One region of the Streptomyces sp. NPDC014727 genome, then DNA from elsewhere that is predicted to be linked to it. Evidence: riboswitches for the same ligand, from Rfam matches in the RefSeq annotation. Region 1 holds a riboswitch; the other holds the start of a gene.

Region 1 (14,868 bases):
GTACGGCGTACGGCCCCGGACGGGCCGGTCGTCGTGGAGCTGGACGACGGTGAACGCATCGAGGCCGACGAGATCCTCTTCGCCACCGGCCGCGCTCCGCGCACCGATGACCTCGGCCTCGAAACGGTGGGCCTGACACCTGGCTCGTGGCTCACCGTCGACGACAGCTGCCGCGTCGACGGCACCAGCTGGCTCTACGCGGTCGGCGACGTCAACCACCGTGCGCTCCTCACACACCAGGGCAAGTACCAGGCACGCATCGCGGGCGCCGCGATCGCCGCCCGTGCGGCGGGCGACCCGCTGCGGGAGACCGACCGCTGGAGTGCCCACACCGCCACCGCCGACCACGCGGCCGTCCCCCAGGTCGTCTTCACTGACCCCGAGGCGGCCTCGGTCGGCCTCACCCTCGCCGAGGCCGAGCGGGCCGGACACCGCGTACGCGCCGTCGACCACGACCTCGCCGCGGTGGCAGGCTCCGGCCTGTACGCGGACGGCTACCGGGGCCGTGCCCGCATGATCGTGGACCTCGACCGGGAGATCCTGCTCGGTGTCACCTTCGTCGGACCCGGCATCGGTGAACTGCTGCATTCGGCGACGGTCGCGGTCGCGGGCGAGGTCCCCATCGCCCGGCTGTGGCACGCCGTCCCCTCGTATCCGACGATCAGCGAGATCTGGCTGCGCCTGTTGGAGACGTACCGGGACGCGTGAGCTCCGGCCCGCACACGGGCGATATACGCCGACGTACGCGCCCTGCGGTGGCGGCGCGTACGTCGGCCGGGGTATGCCCCCGCGACGGTCGCCCCGCCGTCGGCACGGCCGGGGGGCACGGAGGCGTACTGTGCGCGGCCCGGGACGGGCGCCCGGCCCGGGCCGCGCGGCGGATCAGTGGGCGGTGCCGGCCACCGTCGCCCGTACCTCGACGGCCGCCGAGACCAGGTTCTCCAGCGAGGCGCGCACTTCGGGCCAACCTCGTGTCTTCAGACCGCAGTCGGGATTGACCCACAGCCGTTCGGCCGGAATCGCTTCGAGTCCCTTACGGAGCAGAGCGACCGCCTCAGCCGTGCTCGGCACCCGCGGGGAGTGGATGTCGTACACGCCGGGACCGACCTCCCTCGGGTAGCCGGCCGATGCCAGCTCGTCGGCCACCCGCATGTGGGAGCGGGCCGCCTCCAGACTGATCACATCGGCGTCCAGGTCGGCGATGGCCCGGAGGATGTCGCCGAACTCCGCGTAGCACATGTGCGTATGGATCTGGGTCTCGGGACGGACACCACTGGTGGCCAGCCGGAACGACTCCGTGGCCCAGCGCAGGTACCCGGCGCGGTCGGCGGCCCGCAGCGGCAGTGCCTCGCGCAGAGCGGGCTCGTCGACCTGGATCACGCAACCACCCGCGGTCTCGAGGTCGTTCACCTCGTCCCGCAGTGCGAGGGCGACCTGGCGGGCGGTCTCGCCGAGCGGCTGGTCGTCGCGGACGAAGGACCAGGCGAGCATGGTGACGGGGCCCGTGAGCATGCCCTTGACCGGACGATCGGTGAGCGACCGCGCGTACGCCGTCCAGCGGACCGTCATCGGTTCCGGGCGCGAGACGTCCCCGGCCAGGATCGGCGGCCGGACATACCGTGTGCCGTACGACTGGACCCAGCCGTGCCGGGTGGCGACGTATCCGGTGAGCCGCTCGGCGAAGTACTGCACCATGTCGTCGCGTTCGGGCTCGCCGTGCACCAGCACATCGATGCCCGCCTTCTCCTGGAACGCCAGCACCTCCTGGATCTCGGCCTCGATCCGCCCGTCGTACGTGGCGCTGTCGATGCGTCCGGCCCGCAGATCGGCGCGTGCGGTGCGCAGTTGGGACGTCTGGGGGAACGAACCGATCGTGGTCGTGGGCAGCGGAGGAAGCCGCAGGCGCTCGCGTTGTGCCGCAGCCCGCTGCGGATACGACGTTTCGCGGCGCACGTCGCGCTCCGTGACGGCCGCGGTCCGTGCCCGTACCGCCGCGTCGTGGGTGAGCGCCGATCGGTTGCGCGAGGCCAGATCGGCACGGTTGGCGGCGAGTTCGGCGGCGATCGTGTCCGTGCCCTGCGCGAGCCCCTTGGCCAATGTGGCGATCTCGGCGGACTTCTGCCGCGCGAAGGCCAGCCAGCGGGCCACCTGCGGATCGAGTTCGCGTTCGGCGTTCACATCGAGGGGAACGTGCAGCAGGGAGCAGGAGGCCGCGACATCGACCCGGTCGGCCAGACCGAGCAGGGTGCCGAGCGTGGCCAGGGACCGCTGGTGGTCGTTGATCCACACGTTGCGGCCGTCGACGACTCCGGCGACCAGCCGCTTGCCCCGCAGACCGCCGACCGCGGCGAGATCCGGCAGATTGGCGGACGCCGGACCGGTGAAGTCGAGCGCGAGTCCGTCGACCGGCGCCTTCGCCAGAACGCCGAGGGCCTCGCCGAGCCGGTCGAAGTAGGAGGCGACGAGGAGCCGCGGCCGGTCGGCGAGCGCGCCGAGGCAACGGTAGGCGTGCGCGGTGGCGTCGAGCTCCGCCGCGGTGCGGTCCTGGACCAGCGCCGGCTCGTCGAGCTGCACCCACCCGGCGCCGGCCGCGCGCAGATCGGCCAGCACCTGCGCGTACACCGGCAGCAGTCGGTCGAGCAGCGTCAGCGGTTCGAAGTCGGCGGCGATGCCCGGAGCGGGCTTGGCCAGCAACAGATACGTCACCGGGCCGACGAGCACCGGTCGGGGGCTGAGCCCGAGGGCCAGCGCCTCCTCGAACTCCGCCACCTGCTTGGCGGAGTCGGCGGTGAAGACGGTGTCGGGACCGAGTTCCGGCACCAGGTAGTGGTAGTTCGTGTCGAACCACTTGGTCATTTCGAGCGGCGCCACGTCCTGCGTCCCGCGTGCCATCGCGAAATAGCCGTCCAGCCCGTCGGCTTCGACGGCGTCGCGGTGCCTGGTGGGTACGGCACCGACCATCACGCTGGTGTCCAGTACGTGGTCGTAATACGAGAAGTCACCGGTCGGGACCTCGTGGATGCCGTCGTCGACGAGCCGGAGCCAGTTGGCGCGGCGCAGGCCGGCGGCGGTCTCCCGCAGACCGGCCGCGGTGACACGGCCCTTCCAGTACCCCTCGACGGCCCTCTTCAGTTCCCGGTCTGCCCCTTGGCGGGGACAGCCGTACACGGTGGCCCGGGCTGCCGCGGCTGCGGACTTGCTGGTCACGGAACTCTCCTTCGCGAGCGTGTGTCCTGGTACGACCCCGGGACGGGTCGAAGGCGCGAAGGGAGGACGGATCGGACGGAACCGCGGCGTCGTGCCGACGCGCGTGTGCCCTGCCCGATCCGTACGCCGACCCGCCCACGAGGTCACCGGGATCACCGTGCGCGTCCGACGCGCACGGGCACTGGCAGGTCTTCGGACTCGCGGGCACGTCTCGCGCACGAGACACCTACTGGCCGTCGCTTCCCGGAGCCCGTTCAGGGTCCAGTGCTTGATGACGGCGGTCGTTCCCACTCACCGCTGCGGGGCAGTCCCGGATTCCCACCGGGTTCCCTCTTGCGACGCGTCTGTCTGGCGGACAGGGCGAACCAGCTGCGCCATCAGACTATGCGCTGACCGCGGCCCCTGGCACCTCAGTTGTCCCCGCGAGTGGTGGCGGACCGCGGAAGCCGGCCCTGCGGAGCGGGGGACAGCGGCCGGCCGCAGCGCAGGTTCCACCGTCCCGAGCGGCCGCTGAGCCCGGTCAGGGTGAGCGGGGCGACATCCAGCCGCCAGAACGCCTCCGCCGGCAGAGCGAGTGCCCATACGACCATCGCCCGCACCACGGCAGGCTCTACGACCGCCAGCACGCGACTGCCCTCCTCGCCGTCCCCGGACTCGAGCGCCTCCAGCAGGCCGCCGATCCTGGCGCAGAACTTCAGCAACGATTCGCCGCCGTGCGGAGCCGCCGACGGATCGGTCATCCAGAGCGACACCGCGTCCGGCTCGCTGCTGCTCACCTCGGCCAGTCTCCGTCCGCTCCAGCGCCCCATGTCCCAGCCACGGAGCGCGGGTTCGGGCCCGGCGCGCAACCCCAGCGCGTCGGCGGTCCCGGCACACCGTTCGGACGGCCCTCGCACATACCGGTCGGCCGGTGGCACCGCCGCGGCGGCGGCACGGGCCCGCCGGGCCCCGGCCGCGTCCAGCGGGGCATCGTCGTCCATGCGGGCCTCGCGCAGCGCGGCGTTGAGCGCCGGTGAGATCAACATCAGCTGTACCGTCATGGCCCGGTCTACTCCCTGAACTGTGGCCTCGCCTCTCGCGTGCGCCCACCATGGCACGCGGGCGTTGCGGCCCCGCCGACGGTACCGTGGCCCTGTCCGCTCCCAGGGGGTATCGTCCGACGAACATGACGAAGGTGTGACGGAAGTCCGGTGAGAATCCGGCACGGTCGCGCCACTGTGTACCCGTACCCGTACGGGAAGTCAGACCCAGCACCTTCGTCTCAGGCACCACGATCGGGACGCGTGTTCCCTCAGGAGGTTCTGCCATGGCACAGAGTGCTGTCCCCGCCACCGCCGTACCGGCGATCACACCCATCTCCCTGAAGTCCATTGCCCCTTGGGCGGTCTTCTTCGGCATTCTCATGCTCGTACTGCTGTACTTCGTCGGCGCGGAACAGGGCGCCACCGCGGTCATCTCCGGCGAGGGTGTCCACGAGTGGGTCCACGACGGTCGCCACCTCCTCGGTTTCCCCTGCCACTGACGCTCCGTCCGATCCAGGGGAAGACCTCATGAACTCCATATCTGTCAGAGCCCTGCTCGTCCGCGGCATGCTGGCCGGCCTCGCCGCGGGCGCGCTCGCACTGGTCGTCGCGTACCTGCTCGGCGAGTCCCGGGTGGACGCGGCCATCGCCCTCGAAGAGTCGCACGGCCATGACCACGGCGGCGGTGAGGAACTCGTCAGCCGCACCCTGCAGTCCACCGCGGGTCTTGCCACCGGTGTGCTCGTCTTCGGTGTGGCGATCGGCGGGATCGCCGCCCTCGTCTTCTGCTACGCCCTCGGCCGGATCGGCCGATTCGGCCCCCGGGCCACGGCCGCCCTGATCGCGGGTGCCGCCCTGCTGGCGGTGTACATCGTGCCGTTCCTGAAGTACCCGGCCAACCCGCCGGCCGTCGGCAACCCCGACACCATCGGCCGCCGCACGGCCCTGTTCTTCCTGATGGTCGCCCTCAGCGTGCTGCTGGCGGTCGCCGCCGTCATCCTCGGCAAGCGGCTGGCTCCCCGCCTGGGCAACTGGAACGCGACGGTCACCGCATCGGCCGCCTATGCGGTCGTGATCGGGGGCGCCTACGCGTTCCTGCCCTCGTTCAACGAGGTCGGAAGGGATTTCCCGGCCACCCTGCTCTGGGAGTTCCGGCTCGCCACCCTCGCGGTACAGGCCACCCTCTGGGTGACCTTCGGTCTCGTCTTCGGCCACCTGACGGAACGGCTTCTCGTGCCGAGGGCCGACACCGTCGCGACGGGAGACGGTACGGCGAACCGGGTCGCCGCCACGGCCGGCTGACCGGCGTAGCACTCACCGCCAGCGGACAGCGGAACCCGCCGGGAGCCTCCCGGCGGGTTCCGCCGTCCTGCCCGACGCGGCCGTACCGGGAAACGGACGGACGCGTACTCACTGCTCCTCGCCCTGCCGGCCCCAATCGACCCGGTAGTACTTCAGCTGCGCGTCCTCCTTCTCCAGGCGCATGCCGACGGCTGTCATGACGTGCTGCGACGCGAGGTTGTCCAGGTCGGTGTCACCGTGGACACAGATCACCCCCTGCTCGCGGGCGAACAGCAGCAGAGCGCGCAGCGCCTCGGAGGCGTAGCCCTTCCCCTGAGCCGAGGGAACGAGGCCGTAGCCGATCGTGACGTGCCCGTTCTCGTCCGGGGCGCCATGGAATCCCAGCCCGCCGATCACAAGGGAGTCCTCACGGCGACATATCTCGTACGAGCCGAAGGGGCTCGGATCCCCCGTCGTCGCGCAGGCGTCGAGGAAGCGCTCGGCCGCGGCCATCTCGCCGGCGGGCGGGTATCCCGGTGCCCAACGGGCGCCCTCCCCCGGCGTGCCGGCCATCACCTGCAAGGCGTCGGAGGCGCTCATCAGGCGGAGGAGGAGGCGGGGAGTCTCAAGGTCGGTCATGACCGAGTGAACTATCACGCGGGGCGGGCGCACGGCATCCGGATTGTCCGGGAGGCGTGTCCGCCGACACGGGGGTCACCACGTCCGGGCCCCGGGTGCCGGCCACCGGGGCCCGACTGAACGCACTGCTGCGACAGTTGCCCGACCCGGCGACGACCGCGGCGGAGGGCGCCCTCCTGACGGAATGGCTGAACCGTCTGTCGAACGCCCCTCACGACCGCTGAGACCCCGCACGACCGTCAGGCGCCGGCCCTCCGGTCACCGTCGAAGTCGAAGTCCCCGGAGAACGCCGCCGCCATCCGCAGATGACCGGTCGCCTCCGCGCTCCGACCCTGGCGTTCGAGCGTGCGGCCCAGCATCAGCCGGGCGTACGGCTCCACCGGGTCGCGCTCCAGGACCGCCCGCAGCTCCGTCTCGGCCCTGCCGAGCCGCGCCGAGTGGTAGTAGGTCCGGGCCAGCAGCAGACGTGGGGAGACCTGCTCCGGCGCCTCCTCGACCAGCCCTTCCAGAATCCGGGCCGCAGTCATGTACTCCTTCGCCTCGAAGAACATCTGCGCACGGTCCCAACGCTCAGCGGCCGTGCCGAACTCGAAATAGGTCTCGCTCACTTGACTCCTCCTTCACGGACCGCCCCGGACCCGCTCTGCTGCTGACCGCGCCATGCGCCCGGTCACGCTTCACTGACCCGAACATGATGCACTGGTTGAATATTCCACTAAATTATCGGCGTGGGTACCGGCACCCCCGGGCTCGCGCGGGAATAGGTTGAGCGCCATGAGCAATCTCGATCGCCAGGCCGCACTCTCCGTCTGCGGAGGACGGGGCTTCGTCGTCGCCGAGCCCGTACGGGAACTCCTCACCCCCCGCCACGTCCAGCTGGGTGAGTCCACCGAGGTCCGCAGGCTGCTGCCCAACCTGGGCCGCAGGATGGTCGGCGCGTGGGCCTTTGTCGATCATTACGGCCCCGACGACATCGCCGGCGAACCAGGGATGCAGGTACCGCCCCACCCGCACATGGGTCTGCAGACGGTCAGCTGGCTGCACGACGGCGAGGTCCTGCACCGGGACAGCCTCGGCAGCTTGCGGACGATCCGCCCGCGCGAGCTGGGACTGATGACCTCCGGCCGTGCCATCAGCCACTCCGAGGAGAGCCCGGAGTCCCATGCGGGGATCCTCCACGGCGCCCAGCTCTGGGTCGCCCTGCCGGAGGCCCACCGGCACGTCGAACCGCACTTCCAGCACCACACCGAACTGCCGACCGTCACCGCGCCCGGCCTCACCGCGACCCTGATCCTGGGTGGACTCGACGGCGCCACTTCGCCCGGCACCGCCTACACCCCGATCGTCGGCGCCGACGTGTCCCTGTCCGCGGGTGCCGAGGCCCGCCTGCCGCTCGATCCGGACTTCGAGTACGCGGTGCTCTCGATGTCCGGCCAGGCCGAGGTCGACGGCGTACCCGTGCTGCCCGGCTCCATGCTCTACCTCGGCTGCGGGCGCTCCGAACTCCCCTTGCGCGCGGACACCGACGCGGGTCTCATGCTGCTCGGCGGCGAGCCCTTCGAGGAGGAGATCGTGATGTGGTGGAACTTCATCGGGCGCTCCCACGAAGAGATCGCACAGGCGCGTTCGGACTGGATGGTCGGCGCTCGGTTCGGGGAAGTGCGTGGCTACGGCGGAGGTCGGCTGCCCGCTCCCGAACTGCCGCCTGTGGCGCTGAAACCACGGGGAAGGGTGCGCTGACCTGGCGCTGTGCGTCCGCCAGTGGTCCCCGCCACGTGCCGTCACCGAGCCCCTTCACCGAAACGGCGAACGGGCTCGGGCATGTCCGACGTGGGCTGACTCCTCGTGGGCCGGCTCCTGCGACCAGGTGGGACCAGGCTGTTTCATCTCGAAAGTTCCTCCGGTCTCAGCGGGAACAAGAAGCTCGACCATCCTCATTCTGGCTGTGCAGAGACGCTTTCGTCTTGACTGGCCAGCTGTCGGAAAGCCCACCCCGTGTAAGTGCGAGGCCGGAGGGGGCGGCCGTCGAGCGATCAGTGGACGCAGATGTGGGGGGCCGCGGCCCCCGCGGCCGGGGGCTCGCTCGCGGCGGCGGCGCGCGCCACGTCGGCCAGCAGGCGCAGGCGTTCCCCGCGGTCCAGGTAGCGGCCCGCGACCAGGACGGAATCGATCCGCCGTGTATGACGGATGTCGGTGCGCGGGTCCGCGTCCAGGACCAGCAGGTCGGCGCGGTCGGTGGGCAGGCCGAGCATCCGAGTGGGCGCGGTGGTCGCGGCGTGGAGGACGTCCCGGGTGGGCAGTCCGGCCTCGGCGAGCAGCTCCAGCTCGTGGTGGAGGGAGAACCCGGGGACCGCGTAGCCGGTGCCCGTGTCGGTGCCCGCGAGCAACTGCACACCGGCCCGGTGGAGTTCGGCGACGAGGCGCAGCCGGTGCTCGTAGATCTGATGGATCCTGGCAGTGTCCTGCGCGGTGCGGCCGGCGGTGAGGGCGGACCAGATGGTGGGCCAGTAGCCCGTCATCCATTCGGGAAGATACTTGAACTCCGGTGAATCGGAATGGAGTTGGTCGGTCTGCTCCAGGGAGTGGTGGACGGTGAGGGTCGGTGTGACGCGGGTGCCGTTGGCGGCGAGCCGGTCGAAGAGGGCGCGGGTACGGCCGACGTCGTACGTCCGCACCGCCTGCCACTCCACAGCGTGCACCTGCCGGAACCAGCTCGCGTAGCGCTCGAAGCTGGTGTGGAGGGTGGGGTCGATACGGACCTTCGCCATGGCCCGCCTGATCTCGGACTCCTGGGCGGAGGTGGCGAGGAGCAGGGCGTGGAGGTGCTCGATGGACTGCTGCCCGGCGTCGCTCGCGCGGGCGATGGGCAGGGTGTCGGGGCAGTGGCCCGCGTGGCGCAGACCCTGGCGGCGGGCCTCGTCGGCGATCGCCTCGTACGCCTCGGGTGTGAGCCGTGAGTACACCTTGACGAAGTCGGCACCGCTTGCTTTCGCCTCCCGTACCGCGCGGCGTGCGGACGGGGCGTCGGTGACCTCTACGACTTGCTCACCGGTGTCATTGGCCCAGATCGAGGGGCCTCCGTCGATGATCGAGCTGGCGATCACCCAGCGCGGGCCGAGGAGTTCGCCCGCGCGGACCTTGTCGCGCCACTCGTGGTGGACGGGTCCGCCCCACATCTCGCGGACCGCGGTCACGCCGTTGAGCGGGAACAGGGGCGGCAGTACGCTCTCGGGCCCGTCGTTGTGGACATGAGCCTCGACGAGGCCGCCCGGGACGATGTACTTGCCGGTCAGGTCGTACGTCGTCGCCCCGCGCGGGATCGGGACCTCGGCCGAACGGCCGGTACGGGTGATGCGGCCGTCGCGGATGAGGATGGTGTGGTCGGGGCCCGCGCCGAGGACGGTGGCGTGGGTGAGGGCGATGGTGCCGCCGGGGCGCTGACCGGATGCGGGCATTGCGCGGCCCGGGGCCACGCGGGGGACGGCCGCCGCGGTCGGGGCGGCGGACAGGAGGGCGCCGCCGGTCAGGGCGGCCGAGGCGGCGAGGGCTTCGCGTCGAGTGGACATGGCACCACTCTGGTCCGGGCCGGGGCCTCGATCACTGGCCCCGGGCCGTGAGTTGGGGGTGTTGGTGGCAACACCATGGGGAGTGGCACTACCACGGACCGGGTGGGGTCTCAGATGGGCAACCGGATGCTCGATGCCATCGACGAGACACGCCAGGCAAGCCCACCACAGGGGGCGCCGACCCTGCGAACGGCTCCAGCCCCAGCCCCACCCGCGCACGGAAGCCCTCAGCCGCCGAGGGGAAGCCGTGAGGGGAAGCCGTCTACGCGTTAGGCTCCGTTCCGACAGAACGGGGACGATCGTGGAACGTGGGCCCGAGGGCCCGGCTGCTGACCCGAAAGCAGCGCGGGAGCGGTACGACTGCGGCATACGGGAGTCGCGAAAGGCTCTGCGAGAGGCGACCAGGGCCGATCTACCCGCCGCGCACTTCGGTCTGGGGATCGTCATCGTCGCCAGTGTGACCGTGGGCTTGTTCGTGGGACCGATCGCCGGAGCCCTCGTGGCCGGAGCCTTTGCAGCTCTGTTCCTCGTTGTGCAGGTTGTCATGCCTCTTCGAGGCATTCGAGGACTGGACGCGGCGCGCCGGGCCTACCTCCTCACCTTTGGATGGGCGAACTGGGTCTAGATCGGTCTGGACCGGGTCATGGTCGGAGCCACAGCCGGCTGCCGGCCACAGTGAGCGTTCCGGGCGGGCCAAGCGGTGGAAGGTGGCCAACGCTCCGGCAGGTGGTCCCGATCGCCCGCGGGGCGGGCCGGGCCGTCGGCTTCATGCACCGGACACCGATGGCTCGATACGGGACCAGTGACGCCCGTCCTCCGATCCTCTGACGGGGGCCGCGTGTCGGCTCCGCGACGGCGTCCGGCCGGATCAGACCTGAGTGAGGAGGCGCTCCAGCGGCCGGGGAACGCGATCGAGGGGCAGGTGTGCGACCAGCGCCTGCGCGTAGAGCGCCTTGCGACCGCTGTGCGTGCCCATGAAGCGCCGCAGCTGGTGTTCCACGGGCCGTTCCCGTTGTGCCGGCTGGCCCTGGAAGGTGTGGAAGGGGCGCATCTCGCCTTGGGCCTGGATCACATGCTGCACGCCCTCGGCTCCGACAGCGCGGATCAGCTCGTCCTCCAGGTCGGCGACGCACACATGGAACCCGAGTGTCTCCAGTTCGGCGTGCGCGAGACCGGACCCGAGCCCGACCCGCTCAAGATGACGCCGGAAATGCCGCTCCTCACCGATGTCGCAGAGACCGGCCAGCGGGAGGCCGAGCCCCGGAGGACCGCAGACGTCCAGGAAGCGCCCGATGTTCGTCGCACCTCCGAGCGGTACTACCGCGACGCCCTCTGCACCGAGGTCGCGGCCGTAGCGCGTGGCCAGTGCTTCGAGCGCGACCTGATCACTGGTCCCCTCGACGAGCACGATCGTCCGCACACCGCCGCCGGCCAGCTCCCGCGCCACTGCGGCGGCGGCACCCGCCTCCGCTCCGCCGGCCGCCCACGCGACCAGCGCCAGGCGCAATCGCCTCAACTCGTCCACGAGACCTCGCTTTCCGACGCCATCCTGGCACGGTCGAGCGCGCGTACGCACGCACGTTCTCCAGGGGGCAGCGCCCGTTCTGCGCTCGCTCCACGAGCAGTTGGACTGGTCCCGGACGTTGATCGACTCCAGCCACGAACAGCGCAGGACATCACCGTCTCCAGCCTTGCCCGCACAGCACGGGTGGACCAGACCTTCCCCTCCTGGTACCTCAGACGGTGACCTCTGACTGCGCTGGGCTGAGGTAGTACACGGCGGTCTGTCCGGCGTGAAGAGCGAGCAGCCCCTGCAACTCCTCCGCTGCTGCCTTGAGGAGGTGGCCGTCACGGGGGGCTTGGAGGGTTTCGAGGACGAAGGCCACGTGTGTGGAGTCCTCGGTGACGCGGGTGCGGTGGGCGTCGCGATGGTTCCAGTGGCGGGTCAGGACGCCGGTGGCGTCCGCGTAGATGATCTCGCCGGGCTTGGGGTTCTCGACGGCGTCGGGTTCGCCGAGCGGAGTGAAGCGTTCGGTGCCGTCCGCGTGGCGGATGTCGATGTCACCGGTGACGTGGTCCAGGTCGAAGGCGCCGGCCGGCAGGCCGTGCTGCACGGAGACGCCGTTGTAGGTGTCGACGGCCGGGTTGATGCGCGGCAGGGTTCCCTTCTTCGTGAAGCGGCGGCCGAGCGCGTCGACGCTGGGGCGGATGCGGCGGGGGTTGGTGCCGAAGGAGCGGTAGGCGGCGTGCCACGCCTCGATACGGGGGTCGGTCTCGTCGGCGGGCTGCCAGGTGCCGTCGGCGAGCCGCCGCTCCAGGTCTTCGAGGGCGGCGGCGGTCTGGGGCCAGGGTTCGTGGCCGCATACTCCGGTGGCGGTGATCAGGGCAATGAGGGTGTCGGGGAAGGCGCCCGCGACGGCGGGGGTGAGGCGGAAGTCGGTCATGTGCGGGGGTTCCGTTTCATGTGCGCGTGCGGGGTCGGGGTCAGGGTTGCGGGAGGGGTGGGCTGCGGGCTCGCTCAGGTCAGGGCGAGGAGGCTGACGGCGACCGCGGCGGTACCCAGGCCGACGATTTGGCCGCGGTGGATGCGTTCGGCGAGCACGCTGCGGGCGAGCAGGACCGTGCCGGCCGGGTAGAGGGCGGTGATCACGGCGACGACGGCGAGGTCCCCGCTGCGGGCGGCGAGCAGGAACAGCAGGTTCGCCACTGAGTCCAGCACACCGGCGGCTGCCGACATCGCGTAGGCGGGCCGCTCGGGTCCGAGCTTGCGGAGCATCAGCCCTGCCGCGGCCAGGGTGACGGCCGAGGAGACCGCTCGGCCCATGATCAGCGGAGCCACTCCGCTGTCGGACGGCGCCTGGTGCAGAAAGATCAGCTGAAGGGCGATAGCGGCGCCCGCACCCAGGGCCAGCAGGAGAGCGGTACGTGAAGGTCGCGCCGACCCGGTTCCGTTTCCGGCGCTGACCAGTACCACCGCCACCAGCGCGAGCGGGAGGCCCACCAGCCCGGCGGCGCCCAGGTGCTCGCCCTGCAGCAGACCCACACCGACGGGCAGCGCGGCGGACACCACGGCGGTCACGGGTGACAGCACGTTCATCGGGCCGATCGCCAGGGTGCGGTAGAGCAGGGTGAACGCGGCGGCCGAGGCGACTCCGGACGCGGCACCCCAGCCGAGAGCGCCGACGCTGAACGAGGCGCCCACGAGCGGCCACAGCAGCATCTCGACCGCGAGGCTGGCCGGGGCCGCGACCATCACGGTACGCAGCACATGAGTCCTACGGGCGCCGAGGCCGCCGAGGAAGTCGGCGCACCCGTAAGCGAGTGAGCTGCCCAGGGCCAGCAGCAGAGCGATCACGGCACATCCCTTACCATTTCAATGGAATGACTGAACCGTACAGCGGATCGACCGGGTTGTGTCAACCAAACGACCGCACGGTGCATTCCAGTGGTCCACTCGCAAGGATGGTGATCGGATGGCCGAGACGGCCGCAGCCCTGCGGACGCTTGCGCACAACGTCAGGGCGGCCCGCACTCGCGCCGGCCTGTCCCTGGACGAGCTCGGCCGACGTGCCCAGGTCAGCAAGGGCGCGCTGGTGGGGCTGGAGAAAGCCCAGGGCAACCCCAACTTCGCCACCCTGGTCCGGCTGGCCGACACGCTCGGCCTCTCCGTGTCCGCGCTGATGGAAGGGTCGGCCGAAGGCCGCGTCCGCGTCGTGACCGCCGACGCCGTCGCCCCCTTGTGGACCGGGGTGCAGGGCGGCGAAGCCCGGCTGATGCTGACGACCTCGGGCCCGGCGCCGGTCGAGGTCTGGCGCTGGAAACTGGAGCCCGGCGAGGAGTACCCCAGTCACCCGCACCAAGCCGGAGTCGTGGAAACCGTCAGCGTCACCTCCGGCCGGATGGCCTTGGTCGTCGACGGCACCGAGTACCCCGTCGAAGCCGGACAGACGGCCACCTTCGACGGCGATGCCCCCCATGCCTACCGCGGCTCCGGCGCCGAGACCTGCCACCTGATCATGACGGTTCACCTGCCGCCCGGCCCTGCCTCCGCGACCTGACCCGCGCTGCGCGGGCCGGATAGTCAACCCGAAGCAGTGGTAGGCGAGTTGGTTGGCCATGAACCTTGTTGGCCGGTTGGACAACAAGGTATTGGTCCAGCTTGCAAACAGGAGAGGGTCATGGTTGCTGGACGGCGAAGGCGTACGCCTGAGCAGGCGCATCTTCGGCGGCTTCGAGCGCAGGGGCCAATGGGTCGTGCCGTCCCTGATGACCCTCTGGTCGATGTGGGGCGGCGGCAAGCTGGATCTGTCCGAGGCACGCTTCAGCAGCCAGGACACGGAGATCCGGGCCGTCGTGCTGTGGGGCGGCACCAGGATCGTGGTTCCGGACGACATCGAGGTCGAGGTGAGGGGTCTCGGACTGTTCGGCGTCTTCGACAAGCGCGCCGCGCACAGGATCGGCAAGCCGGGCACACCGCGCGTCGTCATCAAGGGCCTGGCCCTCTTCGGTGCGGTCGTGATCCGTACGAAGAGGTAGGGCGTGTCCGGCGCCGGCTCGCTGACGCAATCTCGCGCTGCGCCTGCTGCACGCGTGGCCTCTGCTGGTGCCCGAATCGACCCGTATTCCCGCCGAGATGGATCGTGCCGAACGGCCGGTGGTCCTGGTGCGAGCCAGTACGGGCGAAGGCGGCCCACAGCCCACTCGAACTGCGGCAGGCGGCGCGGTGGTGGTGGCGCTCAAACTGGACGGCCCCTGCGACGATCTGCTCACATTCGCGTTCGAGAGCGCTGCCGTGCGGGGTCTGCCACTTCGGGTCGTCCACGGCCGGAGTCTGCCGGTGGCCGCATACGTGCCCTGGGGCGTCAACCACGACATGGCGGAAGGAATCGTTCAAGACGCACAGAAGCCCCTCAGCCAGACCCTCCGCCCCTGGTCTGACAGGTTCCCGCAGGTGGACGTCACCGACAGCACCCCACTCGTGAGCCCTGCCAAGGCTGTCGTACGGGCCGCCGAAGGCGCCGATCCGCTGGTCGTCGGCCGACGGCGACACCATCGCGCCCCGGCACCACACCTGGGCCCCCAGGCCGCCATCCATCACGCACGCTGCCCGGTCGCCGTCGTCCCCCACGATTGACGCGAGGACCACACGGGCC
Region 2 (14,401 bases), on a different contig from region 1:
GTGGAGGTCGAGGCCGGGCTCGAGATCTCGCCGACCCAAGCGGCGAACGAGATCGCCGACATACTTGCCGCTCCCCGGGGCTGGATCCGCAACCAGGCCTACTCCTTCCAGTTGGTGGGCGCGGGAGCGCCTCACGACCTCACGGTGAAGATCGCGAGACCAGGAACGGCGGACGCTCTGTGCTGGGCGGGCATCCACCAGGACACCGGGGGCGAATACAACTGCGAGGTCCCCGACGGGGTGGTGGTCAACCTCAAACGCTGGGTCGAGGGCTCGCCTACGTTCGACGGCCCGATCCATGACTACCGGGCGCTGATCATCAACCACGAGATGGGGCACTTCCTGGGCCACACACACATGACCTGCGCGAGTCCCGGGCGACTGGCCCCGGTGATGATGCAGCAGATCAAGGGCCTGCACGGATGCATCGCCAACGCCTGGCCCTATGACAAGAACGGTCACCTCATCTCCGGACCGCACGTGACGTGACGCGGCGGCCGTTCCCGGAGGCGCGCCGCTCGAGGGACCGGACCGGCGCTGGGCAGCAGCGGGGTGGGGCGGCAGTTCGCCGAGGAACCTGCGATGGACGGCGTGGAGTTGGAGTGCGTGGCCGTGGGTGAACGAACGGAGGAAGGTGCCCAGTGTGGACGGGGCACGGACCCCTCGGAACAGGGTCGGCATCGCACCGTGACGCAGCACGCGGAGGTCGTCGATGCTGTCTGCCCCTGCGGCCATGCCGACCACGATGCTGCTGACCTTGGCGTCCGCCGACGCACCCGCGCCGTTCGTCGTCCCGGTCAGCTTCACCTTCTGCGTCACCAGGTCCGACAGCCCACACCGTTCGGCCAGCCGCATCATCGGAACCAGTCCGGCATGCGCAACCAGATTCGGGTCATCGAACACAGCGGACACCGCACGTGGCGGCGTGGAAGAACGCATCCCGGAGATGCGCCTCCGAACTGGTTGAGTAGAAGCCGAGTCTGTCGAACGAACGGGTCTGGCTCGTAGTCAGTGGTGACGATGGGTGTCTGTCAGGGTAGGAGGATGCGGTGGCGGAGGAGGTCGAACCCGGCACGTCCGTGCATCTGTCTCATGATTCTCTTGGTGCGGGTGTTGACGCCTTCGGTGCGGCCGTTGTGGTAGGGCAGGGTGAGTCCGGCGATCACGGCGGGCCGGTCGATTTCGAGTCCGTTGGTGAAGCTGCGCAGGTAGGGAAGGTCGACAGCGCAGGCGGCCGTGATCCACTCGGTGAGTTTCACGTGGTGGCCCTCGGCCGGTTTGAGTAGGGCGGCGAAGCCGCGTACGAGATCGGCGAGTGCGGTCATCTCCGGACAGGCCGCGGTGATCTTCTCCAGCAGAGCGGTCTCTTTCGGGCGGCCATGGAGCCAGTTCCATGTCCCCCACACGGTGCCGCAAGGCCACGACCCGGACTGGCGGTCGGTCCGACGAGGCCCGCGCCGCTGCTGCCGGTCATCCGGTGAGGCGTGGCCTCGGACAGGAGAGCGTCAGAACGAGGTCCACGTGAACGCGACCTGGTCGCGGTTCTCTATCTCGAACTGGCAGCCGCCGACCGGAGTCGGGGTGCCGTTCACGGAAATGCTCCAGTAGGCGGAGCCGCCGCCGTTCACGCCCTTGATGGTGTCGACCGAGTAGTCGTCGAAGGACGCGTACCAGGCGCCGTCCCAGGAGAAGTTGTTCCACTTTGCCGCGTGGTCCAGGGCGGCCGTCGGAGTCGGGACCTTCGACGTGTTGGCACCGCCGTTGGTGCCGTCGCACTTGTGGGTGCCGCCCGTGGCTGTGGTGACGTCATGCCCCCAGGTCGTGACCTTCTTCTGGAAGAGCAGGCCGTCGGAGCTCTGGACAGTGACGGTGACTCTCACCGGTGCGTTGGTGAATCGCATGGTGGCGTTCTCGGCCTGCGCGGCCGAGGGTGCTGTGGCGAGGGTGAGACCGAGAACCGCGGTGGTCACGGTGGCACGGCGGATCAGATTCTGGCGCATGAGGTTCCTCTCGATCGTGCGGTGCGGTGTGGTGCGATGTGCGACCGGCGGCAGGGTGCAGTCGGCCGGGGTTCAACCCGTCGCGGAGCCCGGGCCCGCATCGCTGCGCGCGAAGCGGATCGGTGCCTGGAAACGGGCCTTGCGGGCGGCGCGGCGGAAGACGGTGAGGACGGCGGGACCGGCCAGGGTGATGCAGATGAGGTTGGTGACGGCGCGGCCGGTGTCCCAGCCGAGGGATGTGGCCAGGTCGAAGGCGATGTATCGCTGGAACTGCTCGGTGAACGGGAGCCCCGGCAGGTAGGCGATGGAGCTGTTCGGGTCCAGGGAGAAGGGCCAGAAGGAGAGGTTCAGGAGGAAGCCGAACAAGTAGCCGGAGAGCGAGCCGTAGATGGCGAGCATGAGGACTTCCCGGCGGCCGGTCGCCCGGGGGAGGAATCCGGCGAGCATGCCGACGAAGGCACAGCCGAACATCTGGTACGGCATCCACGGACCCACGCCGCCGGTGATCAGCGCGGAGGCGAAGAGGGAGGTGCACCCGAGAGTGAAGCCGAAGCCGGGGCCGTACACCCGGCCGGCGAGGACGAGTATGAAGAACACCGTTTCGATGCCGGCCGTACCCGCGCCCAGCGGACGGACGGCCGCGTTGACGGCGGACAACACGCCCAGCATGGCGAGCGCCTTGGAGTTGATGCCGCCTTCGGCGATCTCGGAGATCACCACGCAGAGCACGATCACCAGCAGCACGCCGAAGATCAGGGGCGGGGCGTAGTTCGAGCCGAACGTGCCAGGTGCTACGAGAAAGGGCCAGAAGAACGCGACGACGCCCAGAAAAGCAGCCATGGCGATGACGACCCCGGCCCGGGCACGGATGCGAATGGCCGCGGTGTACATGCTCACGAGTCGAGGTCCGTTCTGTCAGCGGGGAGTACGGCGGCCAGCTGGTCCACGGTGAGGAAGGGCAGTGGGGCCAGGATCTTCGCGGTCTGCGGGGCGAAGACGGGGGAAGCGACGATGACCTCGCCGGTGGGGCCGTCGGCCACGACGTCACCCTCGGCCATGACCACGACGCGGTCGGCCGCCCGGGCGACGAACTCCACGTCGTGCGTGGAGATCACGACGGCCCGCCCCTCGGCCGCCAGCCCGTCCACGATGCCGATCAGCTCGCCCTTGGCCCGGTAGTCCAGACCGCGCGTCGGCTCGTCCAGCAGCAGCACTCGCGGGGCGGCGGCGAGTTGGATCGCCAGGACGAGGGCCAGCTTCTGGCCCTCGGACAGGTCGCGTGGGTGAGTGGTGTCGGGGATGCCGGGCGCCAGCCGGTCCAGGATGGCGCGGGCCGGTGTCCCGTCCGCCGCGACCCCGGACTCGGAATCGGCCTGGTCGAGCTCCTGCTTGACGCTCTCCAGGTAGAGCAGGTCGGTGGGAGTCTGCGGGACCAGACCGACGAGCTGCCGGGCCGCTGCCGCCGAGACCTTCTGTGGGTCCTGTGCCTTCGGGCCGCCGGGCTCACCCACGGCCACCGAGCCGGCCCTGCGGGGCCCGGAGCCCTGGAGAGCCCAGAGCAGGGAAGACTTGCCGGAGCCGTTGCGGCCCATGAGGGCGGTGATCTCCCCGCCGCACAGGTCGACATCGACCTCACGGACGGCGGGAACGCCCTGGTACGTCACAGTGATCCCGCGCGCGGTGAGCAGTTTGGCGCGGTCCCCGTCGGAAGCGGGCCGCACCGCTGGGAGAGCGACATGGGCCAGCCGGGTGCGCAGCGGTGCTGCGGCCCGGCGGGCGTCGCGGATGGAGAGGGGAAGCGGGGACCAGCCGGCGGTGCGGCCGAGTTCGACGATGGGCGGTGCGATGGACGACGTACGGAAGATCTCGGCGGGCGGGCCTGAGACGACGTGGCCGTCGCCGGGGAGGTGAATCACATGGTCGGCGTACTGGACGACGCGCTCCAGGCGGTGTTCGGCGAGGAGGACGGTGACGCCGAGGTCGTGGACGAGCCGGGTGACGGCGGCCAGGACCTCTTCCGCGGCGGTCGGGTCGAGCGCGGAGGTGGGTTCGTCCAGGACCAAAACCCGCGGGTGGGCGGCGAGGACGGAGCCGATGGCGACGCGCTGCTGCTGGCCTCCGGAAAGTTCGTACAGGGCGCGATGGCGCAGATCGGCGAGGCCGAGCAGGTCGAGGGTCTCCTCCACGCGCTTGCGCATGGTTGCCGGGGGTACGGCCAACTGCTCCATGGCATAGGCGAGTTCCTCCTCGACGGTGTCGGTGACGAAGCCGTCGAGAGGGTCCTGGCCGACGACGCCCACGACGTCGGCGAGTTCGCGGGGCGGATGGTCCGCGGTGTCCCGGCCGTCCACGGTGACGCGCCCGAAGAGAGTGCCTCCGGTGAAGTGGGGGACGAGGCCGTTGACGGCGCCCAGCAGGGTGGACTTGCCGACGCCGGTGTGGCCCACGACGAGGCAGAGTTCGCCTTCCTCCACGGTGAGGTTCACGTCCCGCAGGACGGGTTCGGCCGTGTCCTCGTACTGGACGGTGACCTGGTCGAAGGTGATCACTTGGGTTCCTCGGTGCGCTGCGCGGGGACGGCCGGACGGATGGGAGTGATCGGTGGCGGGGCCAGGAATCCGGCTGCTCCCGCGAGGACGATCGCGGAGGCCGGGACGAGTGGCAGGGACGGCCAGCTGAGCGGGTAGATGGAGGGGTTCAACTCGGCCGCGTCGAAGCCGGCGTTGGTGAAGAGGAGCACGGCGGACAGGACCCCGCAGCCCGCGACGGCCCACTCGGCGGCTCGCCAGGGGTCGGGCCGGTAGGTCGTGCGGGTGATCCTGCGCCCGCCGAGGCGCAGTCCGGCCACGCACAGCAGCCCGCCGGCCGCGAGAGCGGGAAAGCCGAGCACGGCCGGCGCGGTGGCGTCGAGGAGCCCGTAGGCACCGGCGCACAGGCCGCACATCCCGAGCAGCATGAGAACGCCGGTCGCACGGCGGGAGCGGCGAGTGGCGGTCCCGGCGCGTCCGTAGCCGCGGGAGTCCATGGCGGCGGCCAGCCGGAGGGAGCGCTCCAGGGCGTCTTCGAGGACGGGGACGACGATGCCGCGCAGGGCCCGCAGACCCTTGGAGCGCCCGGCACGCAGCCGCCGGGCCCGGTGCACGCGCTGGACGCTCTGCACCAATTGGGGCGCCACGCTGATGGAGACCGTGACGGCGACGCCCAGCTCGTACAGAGCTCCGGGCAGTACGCGGAGGGCACGCTTGGGGTTGGCGAGGGTGTTGGCGGCACCGATGCAGCAGAGCATGCAGGCAAGGCGCAACCCGTCGGTCGCGGCCGACAGCAACGCCTCCAGGGACACCGGGCCGCCGAGTTGGATGCCCGCGTACCAGTCGGGGGTCGGGATGTGGGGGAGCGAGAAGAGGAAGTGGTCGTGGGGCGTGATGCCGGTGGCGAAGACGGCACGGAAGACCACGCGGATCGCCACGACGGTCAGGGCCAGGTAGAGGTAGTACTTGAAGCCTCTGGCCCAGGGGGCTTCCGTCCGGCGCATGGTGATGACGTATCCGAGGACCGCGAGGACCAGGAGCAGCAGCAGTGGATTGTTCGTGCGGCTGACGGCGGTGGCGAGGGTCAGGGCCCAGATCCACCAGGCGATGGGGTGCAGGGTGCGGGGCAGACGGCGGCCGCCCGTGTCCGGCGCGAGGCCGGACGCGGGCGGCCTGACCGCGTCCGTGCTGGTGTGGGGCACGCGGCTACTCCGTGCGGCGGCGCTTCGCCGCGTACCAGGCGGCGCCGCCGATGAGCAGGACGAGTACACCGGTCGCCACGGCGGGCAGGTACGAGCCCACGTCGTACTTCGCATCGGCCGCGGGCGCCGCGTCGACGACTCTGGGTCCGGAAGCGGGCGTGCTGGACGACGGCGAAGCGGAGGGGGTCGGCGAGACGCTCCCGGAGGGGCTCGCCGAGGCCGAGGCACTCCGTGAGGCCGAGGGGTTCGATGGTGGCGTCGTCGCGGGTGGCGTCGGGTCCGCCGGGGGCGGGTTCTCCGGCGCGGGGCCGGTGTCGACGTTCGGCGGAAGGGGCGCCGCGGTGCGGGTGTCCTTGGGGACGGGCTTGCCGCCGCCGGTGGGCCTCGCGTTCTTGGCGCGCAGCTGATCGGGAGTGACGGTGGGCCGGCCCTGGGTGCCCTCGATGTTCGTCCCGCCGAAGATCCACAGGTCCACGCTGCCGGGCTTCGGCTTGTAGAGCATGGCGCCGAGCTGGCTGTATTCCCAGGTGCTCTGCCCCGGTCCGGCGTGCCAGTACGACCAGTAGGCGGAGGCGGGCGGCGTCAGGACGCAGTCGTCCTGCTTCGGAGTCGGGTACTGCTTGCCGCCCTGATGTCCGCTGTATCCGATGCGGCAGATGAAGGCAGGGCCGTCGTGGCCGGTTCCCGTGGTCCGCCAGCCGCCCTGGTTGAGGAGATCGTACCCAGTGGTGGGAGTGGTCCCGCAGGAGCGGTAGATGGGCCCGCCCCAATGGCTGAAGTCCACGGCGAGCACGACACCCGAGGAGGTGGTGCACTGACCCATCGGCTGAGGGGCGGCCCCGGCGGGGGCCGCAGTGGCGGTGAACGCCGCCACCGTCAGTCCCAGGGCGGCCGCGGTACGGGCCAGGGCGCGCAGGACACGACTGCTCCTCATGCCTCGCCCCCGGTGGTCTCGCGGTGGCGCCGGGCGGCGCGGGTCGCGCCCCAGCCGCCGAGGACCAGCACCACGGCTGCTGCGGCGAGGCCGCCGATCTGTGCGCCGGTGGAGGCGAGGCCGCCGCCCGAGCCCGAGTTGCCGTCCGCACCGGCTCCGCCCGTCTCCTCGCCCGGGGTCACGATGTCGGGCGTCGAAGGAGAGCCGGATGGCTGGCCCGAACCGCTGGGCGCGGGCTCCGGGGTGGTGCCGTCGAGGCTGCGCGTGAGAGTGCCGAAGGAGATGCCGGTGGCGCCGCCGACGGCCTGGGTCGAGGCGCGGACGTCAGACCCGGGCTGGCCGCCCTTGATGACGTTGAACCCGCCGTCGGTGTTCTGCTGAGAGGCCAGGAACTTGCGGGCCTTGGCGATGCCGTCCGCGTATTTCGTGGCGTCGAGCGACAGGCCCTGTACGGCCAGAGCGGCGGAGTTCACGGAGTTGCCGGAGGCGCCGGGGAAGCCGCCGTCCGCCAGCTGCTGGGTGGCCAGCCAGGCCAGGGCCTTGTCCACGGCCGCCTGTGAGGCGGCGTCGGGCAGCAGGTCCAGGGTCATGGCGGCCATCGCGGTGGAGTCGACCTCGGCGTCGCTCTTCTCGCCGATCAGGCTCGGCCAAGCACCCGAGGGCTCCTGAAGGCTCTTGAGATAGGCGATCGGTTCGGCCGCGGCGGCCGTCTCGCCCGCGCGGACCTGGGCCATGACGCCGAGGGACTGGGAGAAGACGGAAGTGGCGTAGGTGTAGTTGCCCTTGGCCGCGCAGGGGCGCGGCGTCGGTGTCTTCGCCGGGCAGATCGCCTTGGCCAGCGCGCCGATCAGGTCCTGCCCGCCGAAGTCTCGGGGGTCGCGGCCCACGACCTCGGCCAGGACGGCCGCCTTGCCGATGAAGCCGCCGCCCGCGTACTTGGTGCCGATCAGCGTCCAGTCATGAATACCGCGGCCCTTGCCGTCCTTGCCGCCCTTGTCGAGGAAGTCCACGATGTTACGCAGAGCGGCGTTGTCGTGGCCGGTTGCGGCGAGTGCGTAGGCGCCGTCGATGGTCATGCCGAAGTCGGCGAATCCGGATCCTTTGGCGTTCTCGTAGTAGTGGCCCTGTATCAGTCGTTTATGATCGGTGAGGTAGGCCGTGCCCTTCTTCAGGTCGGGCCCGTCACCTGCCGGAGGGATGGTCGGCGGGTCGGCCTTCTTGGTGGTCAGCGTGGCCAGGTCGCTCTTGGCACCCGCGATGACAACCGGGGTGGTGGCGAACAACCGGGGCTCGGTCTCGCCCTCCTCGAAGCCGAAGCCGCCCCCGGGGAGCTGCTGCCTGGAGAGCCAGGAGACACCGGCGTCGGCCCGGGCCGTGTCGCCCAGGGCACGCAGGGCCTGCACCGCCCAGCCGGTGGGGCCCGCGCTGCCGGTCGTCAGGTACGACGCGGAGGGCCAGGCACCGGTCGGGAGCTGGGACTTCTTGAGATAGGCTCGCGCCTTTCCGACCACCGCGTCGTGGCCGCCGGCCCGCTTGAGGGCCAGGGCGATCAGTCCGGTGGAGCTCGCGTCGCTGTCGCACCACTCGCCGGCCCGGATGAGGATGCCCGTGAAGCCGCCGTCCTCGCACTGGAGCCCGGTCAGCCGGGTCACGGCGTCGGCCGGGGGTGCTACATCGCCGTTCAGCAGGGCGATGACGGCCATGGCCTGGGCGTCGGCCTGCCCCGTGGTGCGGAAGTCGCCCTTGGTGAGGCAACCGGGGATCGTCTCGCCGTCGCCGATGTCTCTCGGGCAGACGTACTTGACGAGGTCCCCGAGAAGATCGTGCCCGCCGAAGTCGCGCGGGTCCTTGCCGGTGGCCTCGGCCACGAGCGCCAGACGTGCGGCGGCCGAGGCGTCGGGAATCCCGTCCTTGCCTGCCGGGTACGCGTACGCGTCCGTCTGCGCGGGTGTGGCCAGGAACGCGGCGGCCCTCCGCGCCGCCGGGCTCTTGGGATCGGCGGCGGCCAGGGCGTAGACGACCTCGGTGGTGAGCAGGTGGTTCGCAGTGGTGGTGCCCTCGTCGACGACACGCTCCTCGTCCGTCAGGTTCCCGGTGAGCCAGCGGGTGGCGGTGGCCACGTCGACCGAGCCAGGAGGCACGGTCGGCGGGTCCGTGGGACCGGTCGGGTCCGTGGTAGGAACACCGCCCTTGGCCCGTACGTCGTCGGGAGAGAAGGTGGGCTTGCCGGTGGTGCCGCCGACGTCGGTGCCGCCGAACACCCAGGCGTCCACGTCTCCGTCCTTGGGGGTGCGGGACATGGCGCCGAGGGGGCTGTAGGTCCAGTTCTTCTGCCCGGGCGAGGCGATCCAGTACGACCAGTACGCGGTGGCCTGCGGGGTGAGGACGCAGTCCTCCTTGTCCGGAGTGGGGTACTCCGTACCGGTGTTGAAGGAACCGTTGCCTATCCGGCAGATGAATCCGTCGCCGTCGTGGACGGTGCCGGTGGTGCCGAACCCGCCCTCGTGCAGCAACTCGTAGCCGGTCGTGGGGGTGGTGTCGCAGCCGCGTACCACCGGGCCGCCGAAGGGGCCGAAGTCCACTGCGACGATGGCGCCGGTCGTGGCGGTGCACTGCTCGACGGGGTCGGCGCTCGCCGGCGGGGCAGTGGAGAACGCCACTCCCGCACCGAGCATCAGAAGGGAAGCGGTCAAGAGAGACAGCAGCTGCTGTCTCCTGCTTGTCCGCCGTTTCGACTGCTGTTCGGTCCCCACGCGGCCCCTCGTCTCTGCCGGGCGGCTGCGTACGTGGCGATGCGCCCCCGCACGGCTGCTGTGCCATGGGGAAGGGTGCGACGACCACGCCGTAGTCCGCGACGGCGTTCCTCGTGTCTCTGTACCTGCTCCAGGCATTCCGGCTCACCCGGGACGAACCGGGCCTACGGTTGCGGGTCAGCGCCGGAATTCGACCGGCTTCCCCTGGTGCTGAGCGTCTATCAGCCGGAGTGCAACACGGATCTGGTCGGGCCGTCAAGATGGTGTGTGCCTCACCGGACGAATCCCGGACACCCGGGGTCCGTCCCCGTCCGAGTGGCTGGCGGACCCTTGACCACTCGGGTAGCGTCCTGGGCTGCCAGATGGGGGAATCCGGTGCGAAGCCGGAGCTGACGCGCAGCGGTGTGGGACGGCGGGGGCCGTTTCCGAGCCCGAATGCCCATATGGCGAAGCAGTACATGAAGCCGTACCACGCGTTCCGGACGGTGGCTCCCGACCATGCCCGGCCGTGCCCTTGCACGGAGAGCCCGCCATGCACTGGAGGCCGGCGTCCGCCGATTCCAGGAGCAGGCCATGCCCCGTCTTCGTACTTCCCGTCGTCTCGCACTCGCGGTGCCCGCGGCGTTCGGCGCTCTCGCCCTCACCGTACTGCCCGCCTTCGCGACCTCCAGTCCCGCGCAGATAGCCACGTCCAAGACCAACGGCGTTTCCTATCTCAAGTCGCTCCAGGCGGCGGATGGTTCGTACACCGGCTCCGGCTTGTCCAACGAGTGGGCGTTCAGCGCCTTCGCGGCTTCCGGCACAGCTGTCGTCGATGTCGCTCCGGGCGGCGACACCACGAAGAACGCCCGCACCGTCTATCGCAACCTGCTGTCCACGTCCGGCTGGCCCTCCGCTGCCCCCGTGGTCACCGACTACGAGCGGGGCACGCTGAACGCGTACGCCGCCGGCATCGACCCGGCCCGCGTCTCCGCCTCCCGCAACCTCGTCGCCGACATCTACTCGTACTGGCAGACCGCCGAGCCCGGCTACTTCGGCCCGTCCGGAAACTTCAACGGCACCGTCTTCGCGGCTCTCGCTCTCGGCGGCGCCAAGACCCAGACCGGCGGCGCCCGCATCCCGCAGTCGCTGACCGACTCGATGGTCACCCGTATCCGGGCCAACCAGCACGTCGACGGCGGCTGGACCTACAGCAAGGCCGAAGGTGACTCCACGGCTCTCAACTCCGCGAGCGACGTCGACATGACTGGCGCCGCGATGGCCGCCCTCTGTGTCTCGGGCGTTCCCAATACCGACGCGGACGTCGTCCGGGCCAAGAACTTCCTCAAGGGCAAACTGGTCGCCACCACCGGTGCGTTCAACTCCCTCTACGGGGTCAACACCAGTTCCAACGGCTGGGGCGTGGCGGGCCTGAACGCCTGCGGAATCAACCCCCAGACCGGCGACTTCGTCACCGTCAACGGCAAGACGCCGATCGACTTCCTGATCGCGAACCAGTTCAACCCGGCGGGCGGCTTCAAGTACAAGCCGTCCGACACCGCGCCCTCCCCCTACTCCTCGATCGACGCACTTCGCGCGGTCGTCGGCGGCGGTTTCACGGCCGCCCCGCCGACCCCGGTCACTCCGGGCGCCCCGCAGTGGGTCGCCCAGCCCACCTTCACCGCGGGCACCTCCACCAAGCTCGCGCTGACCGTCGACGACGGCACCGGCAACCTGAAGGTGTGCTCGGTGCCCTTCATCCCGACCGGGACGACCACGACCCTCGGGGACGTACTGGCCGCCGCGACGAGCGGAGCCTCTCCGGCGGGCTGCGTCACGAGCGTGACCCCCTCGTCGGGCACCGGCACGATCACCGCGATCAACGGCAAGGCCAATATCGGATCCAACACCTGGAAGGCCAGTGTTGACGGCTCCGCCTTCGCCGGCGCCCTTCGCGAGAAGTTGATCAACATGGGTGACACCATCGCTCTGCGCTGGGGCGCCTGATTCTCACGGGTGAGGGCCCCCGCCGTAGGGCCCTCACCCACGTTTCGTGGTCAGGTACCCGCACGTCGCGGCCGGCGCCGCGACTGCCGCATGAGCGTGAAGTGATGGCTCCTCAACTCGCCAACTTTTCATGGGTATTGAGCGAGAAAAGGGGAACAGTGACCGCCAGGCTGGTGCTACTTCGGCCTCGCGTACGCGCGTAGCCGCTCCTCGCGGCTTGTCAGACAACAGCTCGCACAGCGCACCGCCTCCGCACTCGTGTAGTACAGACAGCAGGTGTTGCGCAGATAGACCAGCCGCTCCTGGCAGTCCGGCGCCCGTCGGACCCGTGCCACCTCGCCCAGCGTCGCGAGTCCGCCGGGCGCGGTGTCCACGAACTGCCGCCAGCGGGACGCCAACAGATCCACCTGGGCGCCGTACGCGCACAGCGCCGTGGCGCAGCCATGGGCGATCCCTCCACTCAACTGCCTGGCCCCGGCGCGGGTACGACGGTGCAACGCATCGGCGATGGGCAGCAGATGCCCGTCGAGCACGGTGCGGTGCAGCAGCCGCACGGAGTCCTCCCCGGCCCGGGGTACCAGCAGCCGAGCTCTGCGCACCCGGACCCCGCCGATCCCGTGCGCGGCGGGGCGCACCAGGACATTGCCGGACCGCATGTCCGGGACCTCGTCGTGCAGCGCCCAGTGGAGCACGGCGGCGGCAGTGACCCGGCCCGCGTACACCGCCATCAGGGTCAGCGCGGTCGCATGACCGGTGCGGTGGCCGCTGCTTGTGCGTTCGCGCTCCAGCAGCGTGGACAGCTCCTCGCCCGCCGGATCGGCCAGTCGGTCGGCTGCCAGCCACTGCCCTGCTTCGCTCGCGGACGGTTCGCCTTCGGTGACCTGCCAGCGTGGCCCGTGCGGCGAGGGCGTCCAGTCGGGGGAAGTGCCGTCACTCATGACAGCGGGAGGTAGACGACGTTGGGGGAGCCGGTGACCGGGTGGACGCCGATCCGGGACCGTATCCCGTAGACCTCGGCCAGCAGCTCTTCCGTCAGGACCGCGCGCGGGGAGCCGGACGCCACCAGCCGTCCGGCGCTCAGGACGAACAGCCGGTCACAGTAGGAAGCGGCCAGGTTGAGGTCGTGCAGCACCAGCAGATTGGTGGTGCCGAGCGTCCTCACCAGGCCGAGGATCTCCAGCTGGTAGCGGATGTCCAGATGGTTCGTGGGTTCGTCGAGCGCCAGCAGCCCCGGTTCCTGGACGAGGGCGCGGGCGATCAGGGCCCGTTGCCGTTCCCCGCCGGACAGCTCTTCGAACCGCCGGTCGGCCAGGGACGCCGCGCCGACGCGCTGGAGCGACTGGTCGATGCGGCGGGCGTCGTGGGCGTCGTCCTGCTCCCAGAACCGTTTGTGCGGGCTTCGGCCCATCGCCACGACCTGGCGTACGGTCAGGCCGAAGGTGCCGGGGCTGTCCTGCGGGACGACGGCGACGCGGCGGGCCCGTTCCTTCACGCCGAGGGAACCTGCGTCCACTCCGTCCAGCAGGACCCGACCCGCCGCGGGGCGCAGGGCGCCGTACACACAGCGCAGGAAGGTGGTCTTGCCGCTGCCGTTCGGCCCGACCAGGCCGACCGTCTCGCCGGGGGCGGCGTCCAGCGTGACCGCGTCGAGCAGGATACGACCGGCCACCTCGTAGCTGATCCCGTCGGCGGCGAGCGCCGTCGGGGACGGTGCCGGGCTCATCCGGTGATCCCTTCGGTATGGCTGGAGCGGCGCAGCAGCCAGAGGAAGAACGGGCCGCCCACCAGGGCAGTGATCACCCCGGCGGGAATCTCTTCGGGGGCTGCCACGGTCCGCGCCAGCAGATCGGCCAGGAGCAGGAAGACGGCCCCGCCGAGCGCGGTCACCGGCAGCAGCCTGCGGTGGGACGCGCCGACGATCAGCCGGGCGGCGTGCGGAACCATCAGGCCGACGAAGCCGATCGCCCCGCTGTAGGCGACCAGCACCCCGATGATCAGCGACACCAGCACGAAGACACCACCCCGGAAGCGTCCGGGGTCCAGGCCGAGGCTGCGGGCCCCTTCCTCCCCAGTCAGCAGCAGATCCAGCGGACGGGCCAGGCTGATCAGGACTACAGCCCCGACACCCAATACCACGGCGGGCAGCACCAGTTGGTCCCAACGGGCGCCACCCAGGCCGCCCAGTGTCCAGAACAGGATCGCCCGCACATGCTCGGCTCGCGAGGACAGCACCAGGATCAGGCTGGTGAACGCGGACAGCACGTACTGGATCGCCACCCCGGCCAGAATCAGCCGGCCCGTCGTCATGGTGCCGCCACGCCGGGCCATCGCGTAGACGGCGACCAGCGCGGCCATGGACCCGGCGAACGCTGCGACGGGCAGCGCCACGTCGGTGGCCACCCCGGCACCGACCCCCAGCACGACGACCACGGCGGCGCCCGCCGACGCCCCGGACGAGGCGCCCAGCAGAAACGGATCGGCCAACGGGTTACGCACCAACGCCTGGAGCACCGCGCCCGACAGCGCCAGCCCGGCGCCGACGACGACCCCGAGCAGCACCCTGGGCAGCCGCACCTCCCACACGATCGTCGGGAACGCACCGGAGCGTTCACCGCCCAGGACCGTACTCAATACCTCGCCTGGCGGAATCCGTACCGGGCCGAGCGCCAGACCGGCCACCGCCGCCGCGAGCAGCAGCACCGTGAGGGCGCCGATCACGACGGGGGCCGAGCGGAGGACGGACTTCGGGCCGGGGCGGGCGGACCCCGTGCTCACGAGGTGCCGGGGTGCAGCTGCCCGGCCAGGTCCTGTACGGCGTCGGCGACCCGGACACCGAGCACCGCCGAGGACAGCGGGAGTACCGCGAACTTCTTGTTCTTGACCGCCGGCACGTCCGCGAGTGCCGGGTCGTTCAGCAGCCGCTTCTTCTTGGCCTCGACCGTGGTGCCTCCGTAGTCGTAGATCACGACCACCTCGGGCTTGCGCTTGATGACCTGTT

The links. A riboswitch is a leader RNA that binds a small molecule or an ion and turns the genes downstream of it on or off. The one in region 1 is predicted to bind cobalamin.
Region 2: another riboswitch for cobalamin. It lies ahead of ACF1B9_RS37130 (hypothetical protein); the one in region 1 lies ahead of ACF1B9_RS15755 (CbtB-domain containing protein).

Annotation. Positions count from the first base shown of each region.
Region 1 covers NZ_JBIBYR010000008.1:208,120-222,987, reverse strand. The annotation lists gene ACF1B9_RS15770 (dihydrolipoyl dehydrogenase family protein) at 1-708, shown strand, start outside; gene metE (5-methyltetrahydropteroyltriglutamate--homocysteine S-methyltransferase) at 883-3,207, opposite strand; cobalamin riboswitch at 3,373-3,592, opposite strand; gene ACF1B9_RS15760 (histidine phosphatase family protein) at 3,618-4,247, opposite strand; adenosylcobalamin (AdoCbl) riboswitch at 4,362-4,510, shown strand; gene ACF1B9_RS15755 (CbtB-domain containing protein) at 4,514-4,729, shown strand; gene ACF1B9_RS15750 (CbtA family protein) at 4,758-5,531, shown strand; gene ACF1B9_RS15745 (GNAT family N-acetyltransferase) at 5,640-6,149, opposite strand; gene ACF1B9_RS15740 (hypothetical protein) at 6,206-6,373, shown strand; gene ACF1B9_RS15735 (tetratricopeptide repeat protein) at 6,389-6,757, opposite strand; gene ACF1B9_RS15730 (pirin family protein) at 6,924-7,889, shown strand; gene ACF1B9_RS15725 (hypothetical protein) at 8,183-9,715, opposite strand; gene ACF1B9_RS15720 (TOPRIM nucleotidyl transferase/hydrolase domain-containing protein) at 10,584-11,240, opposite strand; gene ACF1B9_RS15715 (B3/4 domain-containing protein) at 11,452-12,159, opposite strand; gene ACF1B9_RS15710 (EamA family transporter) at 12,234-13,070, opposite strand; gene ACF1B9_RS15705 (helix-turn-helix domain-containing protein) at 13,189-13,773, shown strand; gene ACF1B9_RS15700 (LiaF domain-containing protein) at 13,898-14,251, shown strand; gene ACF1B9_RS15695 (universal stress protein) at 14,319-14,849, shown strand.
Region 2 covers NZ_JBIBYR010000053.1:1,267-15,667, reverse strand. The annotation lists gene ACF1B9_RS37175 (DUF3152 domain-containing protein) at 1-489, shown strand, start outside; partial or broken gene ACF1B9_RS37170 (IS1380 family transposase) at 562-738, opposite strand; partial or broken gene ACF1B9_RS37165 (transposase) at 1,032-1,370, opposite strand; gene ACF1B9_RS37160 (DUF4430 domain-containing protein) at 1,506-2,000, opposite strand; gene ACF1B9_RS37155 (ECF transporter S component) at 2,073-2,891, opposite strand; gene ACF1B9_RS37150 (ABC transporter ATP-binding protein) at 2,894-4,549, opposite strand; gene ACF1B9_RS37145 (energy-coupling factor transporter transmembrane component T) at 4,546-5,730, opposite strand; gene ACF1B9_RS37140 (hypothetical protein) at 5,735-6,664, opposite strand; gene ACF1B9_RS37135 (prenyltransferase/squalene oxidase repeat-containing protein) at 6,661-9,417, opposite strand; cobalamin riboswitch at 9,529-9,667, opposite strand; cobalamin riboswitch at 9,741-9,879, shown strand; gene ACF1B9_RS37130 (hypothetical protein) at 9,991-11,403, shown strand; gene ACF1B9_RS37125 ((2Fe-2S)-binding protein) at 11,580-12,341, opposite strand; gene ACF1B9_RS37120 (ABC transporter ATP-binding protein) at 12,338-13,126, opposite strand; gene ACF1B9_RS37115 (FecCD family ABC transporter permease) at 13,123-14,178, opposite strand; gene ACF1B9_RS37110 (ABC transporter substrate-binding protein) at 14,175-14,401, opposite strand, start outside.